Linked DNA regions of Spartinivicinus poritis. The protein of the gene in region 1 binds, or shares a complex with, the protein of each later gene. Links are inferred from orthologs where the notes say so. Each region holds a gene or a part of one and is shown on either strand. Other genes may lie near its edges.

What was found.
Region 2: the proteins of uvrA (region 1) and mfd are in contact, whole or in part, in a crystal structure (PDB 4DFC), measured with the Escherichia coli proteins. The link is inferred for Spartinivicinus poritis from one-to-one orthologs.

Annotation. Positions count from the first base shown.
Region 1 is NZ_JAPMOU010000089.1:2,696-6,420, reverse strand. The notes cover bases 264-3,663. They hold uvrA (excinuclease ABC subunit UvrA), read right to left. Parts: upstream 3,317-3,663; coding sequence 464-3,316; downstream 264-463. Other genes in these bases: ORQ98_RS27960 (glycosyltransferase family 25 protein), read left to right, coding at 264-445. Outside these bases: more of ORQ98_RS27960, read left to right, coding at 1-263. UniProt on the Escherichia coli protein: The UvrABC repair system catalyzes the recognition and processing of DNA lesions. UvrA is an ATPase and a DNA-binding protein. A damage recognition complex composed of 2 UvrA and 2 UvrB subunits scans DNA for abnormalities.
Region 2 is NZ_JAPMOU010000012.1:77,446-81,811, reverse strand. The notes cover bases 245-4,285. They hold mfd (transcription-repair coupling factor), read left to right. Parts: upstream 245-614; coding sequence 615-4,085; downstream 4,086-4,285. Other genes in these bases: ORQ98_RS11465 (glycerophosphodiester phosphodiesterase family protein), read right to left, coding at 245-299. Outside these bases: more of ORQ98_RS11465, read right to left, coding at 1-244; ORQ98_RS11455 (hypothetical protein), read left to right, coding at 4,292-4,366. UniProt on the Escherichia coli protein: Couples transcription and DNA repair by recognizing RNA polymerase (RNAP) stalled at DNA lesions. Mediates ATP-dependent release of RNAP and its truncated transcript from the DNA, and recruitment of nucleotide excision repair machinery to the damaged site.

The DNA.
Region 1 (3,725 bases):
AATGTTTCATCGAATTCCTAGTGCTAGAGAGTTAAGGCGATTCAATCAGTTTCTTAAGTCTAACCGTGGCGATATTTTTTATTTAGGTGCTTTGTTAGGAAGGTTGTGGCTAACCCCTAAATTAGGGATTGCCAGATGCAGTGCTTTTTGCACCCATTCTTATATACTAAATAAAAGTGGCATGGAAAAGCTGGTCGCTACTCCTTATGACGGAACTGCAGTAGACCTTGTTTATAAGCGAAAGCTTGATTCTTATTTGGCTTTTCCTATGCTGACATCACAGTTACCTTATGACGTAGCTTCAAGTGATATTTCTACCCATCGTAATGATAATGTTGTATTCACCGATGACAGTTGGGAAGTCAATAAACGTTATCAATACTGGTCTGCATTAAAGAATTTTAAGTATACCTTGCTTAACCGATCCAACTGCGGTCCTCGTTAGAAACTAATGAAAAGCCTACTAGTTTAGTAGGCTTTTTTTGTTGCTATTATTGCTTAGCATTGGTTTTAAAAAACGCCCAGTATGGGATTTTTTAACCTTAGTAACTTCTTCTGGGGTGCCGGTAGCGATAATTTCACCGCCACCATCACCACCTTCTGGGCCTAAGTCGATAATCCAGTCTGCTGTTTTGATTACATCTAAATTATGCTCAATGACTACGATAGTGTTGCCATGGTCGCGTAGACGATGCAAGACAGTTAATAACTGTTTGATATCATGAAAATGTAGGCCGGTGGTGGGTTCGTCGAGAATATATAGGGTTTGGCCGGTATCCCGTTTAGATAGTTCTTTAGCCAGCTTAACCCGTTGTGCTTCACCACCAGAAAGGGTGGTGGCATTTTGCCCCAGGTGAATATAAGACAGCCCGACGTCCATTAAGGTTTGTAATTTCCGATTAACTGCTGGAATCGCTTCAAAAAATACCAAGGCTTCTTCAACAGTCATTTCTAGCACTTCATGAATGCTTTTGCCTTTGTATTTAACTTCCAGGGTTTCACGGTTATAGCGCTTGCCTTTACAGACATCACAAGGCACATAGACATCGGGTAGGAAGTGCATTTCTACTTTAATGACGCCATCACCCTGGCAGGCTTCGCAACGGCCGCCTTTTACGTTAAAGCTGAATCGACCCACTTTATAGCCCCGTGATCGAGCTTCTTGGGTACCAGCAAACAACTCACGAATAGCCGTAAAAATACCTGTATAAGTTGCGGGGTTGGAGCGGGGGGTGCGACCAATCGGGCTTTGGTCGATATCGATACATTTATCAAAGTGCTTTAAACCACTGACCCGTTTATAGGCTGCGGGGGTTAAAGTGGTGGCTTTATTTAATTCAGTAGCGGCGATTGGGTAAAGGGTGCCATTAATTAAGGTAGATTTACCGGAGCCTGACACTCCAGTCACACAAGTAAATAAGCCGAAGGGGATTTCTAAATTAACATTTTTTAAGTTATTGCCAGTGGCGCCAACTACTTTCAGCATTTTTTTGCTATCAACTGGTGTGCGTTGGCTGGGTACTTCAATTGCTTCTTTGCCAGATAAGTAGCGTCCTGTTAATGAAAAATTATTTTTCATTACTGTTGCTGGCGTGCCTTCAGCAATAATTTGCCCTCCGTGGATACCAGCACCAGGGCCAATATCAATCACATGATCGGCAGTGCGAATGGCATCTTCGTCATGTTCTACCACAATAACCGTATTACCTAAATCCCGCAGGCGGGTCAAGGTGTTGAGCAGGCGATCATTATCTCGTTGGTGTAGACCGATAGAAGGCTCATCCAGAATATACATAACCCCGACTAAACCAGCTCCAATTTGGCTAGCAAGGCGAATCCGCTGGGCTTCACCGCCGGATAAGGTTTCGGCGCTTCTATCCAGGGTTAAATAGTTAAGGCCTACGTTGACTAAGAAATGCAGTCGCTCGCGAATTTCTTTTAAAATTTTATCGGCAATTTCACCTTTACGGCCAGGTAGTGCTAACTGCTCAAAATAGGCTAAGGCATTACCTACCGGTAATTTAGATATATCTGGCAGGGTGTTTTCTTCAACATAAACATTCCGTGCGGCTTCTTTTAAGCGGCTACCATTGCAGTCTGGGCAAGGTTGGGTATTTAAATATTTGGCTAGTTCTTCCCGAACACTTTGCGAATCAGTATCACGATAGCGGCGCTCCATATTGGGTAAAATCCCTTCAAAACGGTGAGATTTTTTAATGGTCATGCCGCGGTCATTGACATAATTAAAATTAATATGCTCATCACCACTGCCATGTAAAATAACCTGGCGGTATTTTTTAGCCAGCTTATAAAAAGGCGTATCAATATCAAAGCCATAGTGCTTGGCAAGTGAGGTGAGCATTTGAAAGTAATACACATTTCGTCTATCCCAGCCGCGTATAGCACCTTCAGCCAGAGTGAGTTCATCACTGGTGATGACTTTGGTTTCATCAAAAAATTGTCGGGCACCTAATCCATCACAAGTGGGGCAAGCACCTGCTGGGTTGTTAAAGGAAAACAGGCGGGGCTCTAATTCATTAATACTGTATCCGCACTCGGGGCAGGCAAATCGTGCTGAAAAGATTAAATCATCCTGTTCGCCATCCATAAAAGCGACTTCAGCGACACCATCGGTTAGATGAACTGCAGTTTCGAATGATTCTGCCAGTCGCAATTGCAGATCATCCCGTACTTTAAATCGATCCACGACGACTTCAATGGTGTGTTTTTTGGTTTTGGCCAGCTTGGGTACATCATCTAAATCAGTCACAATCCCATCGACCCTGGCTCGCACAAACCCTTGGCTTTTCAGCTCATTAATAATATGCAGATGCTCCCCTTTGCGGTCTTTCACCACTGGTGCCAATAGCATCAGTTTGGTGCCTTCTGGTAGCGCTAATACTTGGTCAACCATTTGCGAAATAGTTTGTGCTTCTAGTGGTTGCTGGTGAGCTGGGCAGCGGGGGGTGCCTGCTCTGGCAAACAGTAGCCGGAGATAGTCGTATATTTCGGTGATCGTGCCTACGGTGGAGCGCGGGTTGTGAGAGGTTGATTTTTGCTCAATAGAAATCGCAGGTGATAAACCTTCAATATGGTCGACATCAGGCTTATCCATCATGGACAAAAACTGTCGGGCATAAGTGGATAGTGACTCCACATAACGCCGCTGACCTTCAGCATACAATGTATCGAAGGCTAACGAAGACTTGCCAGAGCCAGACAGGCCTGTGATAACAATTAACTTGTCGCGAGGTATTTCTAAGTTAATGTTCTTTAAGTTGTGAGTGCGGGCGCCACGAACCAGTATCTTATCCACAACAGCATCCCTTACGGTGGGTGAATGAAAAAGAGTCGATTATATATGAACAACTAAATAGATGCAGGACCCTGAAAGCTCCTGTCATGTTGGGTAATAAAATTTAGTGGCAGGATGTTCTTGTGTGTGCAGTGAAAGGTATTGAGAAAGAGGATAGAGAATATAAGTCTAGTGTTTAATATGGAATAACAGCCTCTTCTTCCTCCGCTCTTGAAGGGCTGTCCATAGCCCATCAAGAGCTAAAGCGACATCCCTGTCGCAGCTACAGAACAGCCTATTACCCCATATCCGCTAGCTTGTGTGACATATATGAACAACAGAAATTGCTGTGTTGCTTAGGGCTAACGCTTGAAGTAACAAACCTGATAAAATTTATTCTTTTTCAGTGAAGTGCGAATGAGGGTTCAAT
Region 2 (4,366 bases), on another replicon or contig:
TGCTCTCTGGTAATACCACTCCCATTTGTTCGACAGTTAAGCGTCCAGTCGTGAAATACAACAAACTCACCATCTTTTGTAGGATGTATATCTATTTCTACGGTATCTGCTTTATATTCAAATGCTTTCGATATAGCCAATATTGTATTTTCTATATAAGTGTGGGTTGGTTTACTGATGCGGCTAGCCGTGCACTCATCCTTTGCTAAATTGGTTCTATCATAATTTTGGTATACTCCTCGATGCGCAAGCAGGTAAAAACCGCCATTACCTTTATCAGCTAGCCATGAAGCATTCATAATATACAAAATACTGCCTATCAGTAGTGTTATTATGAAAATTATCTTAGTCATAATAATTCATCAATCTCTTTTTTATTTATATTGTTTTTATGGCCGCCACTCATTATTTTTTCACCTACACTTTTTATACTACAGTAAGTCATAAGTTTCTGTTGCCTCACCATTATTCGCTCGCTCAAAGCTATGTATGTTAGCCCTAAACCAGCCATAAATACAAAGTAACCCCCTACGTTTCATCATTGTCAGAGGTTTCATCTCCCTCCCATCCAAGCTAAAATCTGCCCAATTGGATTTTTGCTAGCAGATGCGTTCATGAACGATACAAGACAATTACTGGCTATTGACTTACCCCGCAAAGCAGGTGATCGGCGGGTGTGGGGTTCGCTTTCTGGAGCAGGTATGGGGTTGGCATTAAGCCAGGCTTGCTTGCAACATGACTCACTCAGTTTAATGATTACTCCCAACTCAGCAGCCGCTGATCAATTAGAGCAGGAGTTGCGGTTCTTTCTCAAACACCGGGATGATATCGATATCCTAAACTTTCCTGACTGGGAGACCCTTCCCTACGACAGTTTTTCTCCCCACCAGGACATTATCTCCCAGCGGTTATTAACCCTTTATCGATTACCCACTATCAGTCGTGGGGTGTTAATTGTACCCATTACCACCCTGATGCATCGGCTCACCCCTCAGCATTATTTACACGGCAACAGTCTGGTCATCAGTAAAGGGGACCGGATGGACTTGGACCAACAGCGCCAAGTGCTGGAGCAGGCAGGCTACCGTTGTGTCGACACTGTTTATGAACATGGTGAATTTGCCATTCGGGGCGCTTTGCTTGATATTTTCCCAATGGGGAGTCAAGTGCCTTATCGGATAGACCTGTTTGATGATGAGGTAGATACTCTTCGTACTTTCGACCCTGAAACCCAGCGTTCTCACCAAACCGTTGACAAAATACAACTGCTACCGGCCAAAGAGTTTCCCCTCACCAAAGAAGCCATTGCAATATTTATGCAACGGTTTCGGGACACATTTGATGTAGATTTTCGCCAGTCCCCTATTTATAAAGATGTGAAACAGGGGCTTAGCCCAGCAGGAATTGAATACTATTTAGCCCTGTTTTTTGAACAATGTGCCTTATTATTTGATTACTTGCCTAAAGATACCTTGGTCATTACCACTGACCAAATTGAGCCAGCTACCCAACGATTCTGGCAAGATGCCAATGAACGATTTGAAAGCCGCCGTTATGACCCTGAACGCCCAATTCTTCCTCCCCATCAAGTGTTTGTGCCTGTTGAAGAATTAAACCATAAACTAAAAAGTTTCCCTCGCGTGGTGCTAGCAGATACGACAGCACCTAATAAAGCAGGTCATCTCAACTTACCCATTCACCCAGTCCCTAACTTGCCCGTGGATGCTCGCGCTGAACAACCATTAGCCAGTTTACAAACCTTTATGCTGGAGCAGCAATCCAGCAAAATTTTATTTTGTGCAGAGTCAGCTGGACGCCGAGAAACCTTATTAGCGCTTTTAACCAAAATTAATTGCCGCCCTGAACAATACGACAATTTGCACCAGTTTATGGTGAGTGAGCAGGCCATCGGGATTACCATTGCACCCATCGAAAACAGCTTGTGGCTAAACCAACCTGGTTTAGTGGTCATTGCCGAAACCACCCTGTTTGGCCAACGGGTAATGCAACGGCGGCGCCGAAAGAAAACCCAAGATCAATCTGACCAAATTATCAAAAACCTGACAGAGCTTCGCATTGGCGCACCTGTCGTGCATATCGATCATGGGGTAGGACGTTATCGGGGCTTAGAAAAGCTTAACATTGACAACCAGGACGCTGAGTTTCTAATGCTGGAGTATGCCAATGAAGCTAAATTGTATGTGCCAGTTTCCTCATTACACTTAATCAGTCGTTATACCGGTGCCGACGATGCATTAGCCCCTCTTCATAAGCTTGGTACTGACAAATGGAGTCAGGCTAAACGCAAAGCAGCCGAAAAAGCCCGCGATGTGGCTGCTGAATTATTAGATATTTATGCCCGCCGTGCAGCTCGTCAAGGTTTTACCTTTAGTAATCCTGACGATAACTATGAAATGTTTTGTGCTGGCTTTCCGTTCGAAGAAACTCCTGATCAACAGACAGCCATTGAAGCGGTTGTAAAAGATATGACCGCCAAGCAACCCATGGATCGACTCGTTTGTGGTGATGTAGGTTTTGGTAAAACAGAAGTAGCCATGCGTGCGGCTTTTTTAGCTGTACAAAGTCAAAAGCAAGTCGCGGTTTTAGTCCCTACCACCCTACTAGCCCAACAACATTATGAAAGTTTTAAAGACCGTTTTGCTGATTGGCCAGTGAATGTGGAGGTGATTTCCCGCTTTAAAACCAGCAAAGAAACGCAAGTGGTCCAGCAGCATGTAGCAGAAGGTAAAGTGGATATTCTCATCGGCACTCACAAACTGCTACAAAGTGATCTTAACTTCAAAGCGCTGGGGTTATTAATTATTGATGAAGAACATCGGTTTGGGGTACGACAAAAAGATAAATTAAAAGCCCTTCGTTCAGAAGTGGATATTTTAACTTTAACCGCCACCCCCATTCCCAGAACTTTGAATATGTCTATTGCCGGTATGCGTGACCTGTCGATTATTGCTACGCCACCTGCCCGTCGTTTATCTGTTAAAACCTTTGTTCGCCCTTCAGATAAAGCTGTCACTAAAGAAGCCATTTTGCGGGAGTTATTACGTGGCGGCCAGGTGTATTACCTGCACAATGAAGTCAAAACTATCGAAAAAACCGCCACCGAGCTAGCGGAATTAGTGCCAGAGGCCCGAATATCCATTGGTCATGGTCAAATGCGCGAGCGCGAATTAGAGCAGGTCATGTCAGACTTTTATCATAAACGCCATAATGTATTAGTCTGCACTACCATTATCGAAACGGGTATTGATATCCCCAGTGCTAATACCATTATTATCGATCGGGCCGATAAATTTGGCTTAGCCCAATTACATCAATTAAGAGGCCGAGTAGGACGCTCCCATCACCAAGCTTATGCTTATTTACTCACCCCTGCCTCCAAGAAAAATATGACGGCAGATGCCGCCAAACGATTAGAAGCCATTGCCAATGCCCAAGAGTTAGGTGCTGGATTTACCCTGGCCACCCATGATTTGGAAATTCGTGGTGCGGGTGAATTATTAGGTGAAGAGCAAAGTGGGCAAATTCAGTCGGTGGGTTTTTCCCTTTATATGGAAATGCTCAACCGTGCCGTTAAAGCCATTCAGCAAGGTAAAACCCCTAATTTAGATAAACCATTAGACCAAGGCCCGGAGGTTAACCTCCGGTTACCTGCATTAATTCCCGATGAATATATTCATGATGTTCATACCCGACTGATTATGTACAAACGGATTGCCAATGCTATGTCTGAATCAGAACTGGATGAACTACAAGTGGAGCTGATTGACCGCTTTGGTTTATTACCTGAAGCCACTAAACATTTATTCCGTATTACTCAACTGAAATTACAAGCTTCAGAAATAGGTGTCGAGAAAATTGATGTAGGCGCCGAAGTGGGTAGACTGGAATTCTCTGCCGAGGCGAAAGTCGACCCATTAACCATTGTTAAAATGGTGCAAAATCAACCACAACGTTACCGTTTGGAAGGCGCTACTATCCTGAAATACTTTGAAACCATGGATGAGCCTGACCAACGATTAAAATACACAGAAAGGTTATTAAATGAATTAAAACCTGCTGCCTGAGGGCTATAATTTAGAATGTGTAATCCTAGTAGCTTATAGTGGGTGTGGATAAGTAATACAGAACCTTATGAGGCATGGATGCCGATTAGAGCATCCAGGGACGGACTTGCTGCGTGTTCTGTATTGCTTATCTAGACCCGATAATTGCAACATCATCCAAGTAAACGATAGAAAAGTTAGTATATAGAGTTAGCAAGGAATGCTAAATGGTTAATAAAAACCGACTGGTGATTCATTTAATAAGCACAGCTTTTTTTCTGTTAAGTACTTGTCACTCAACT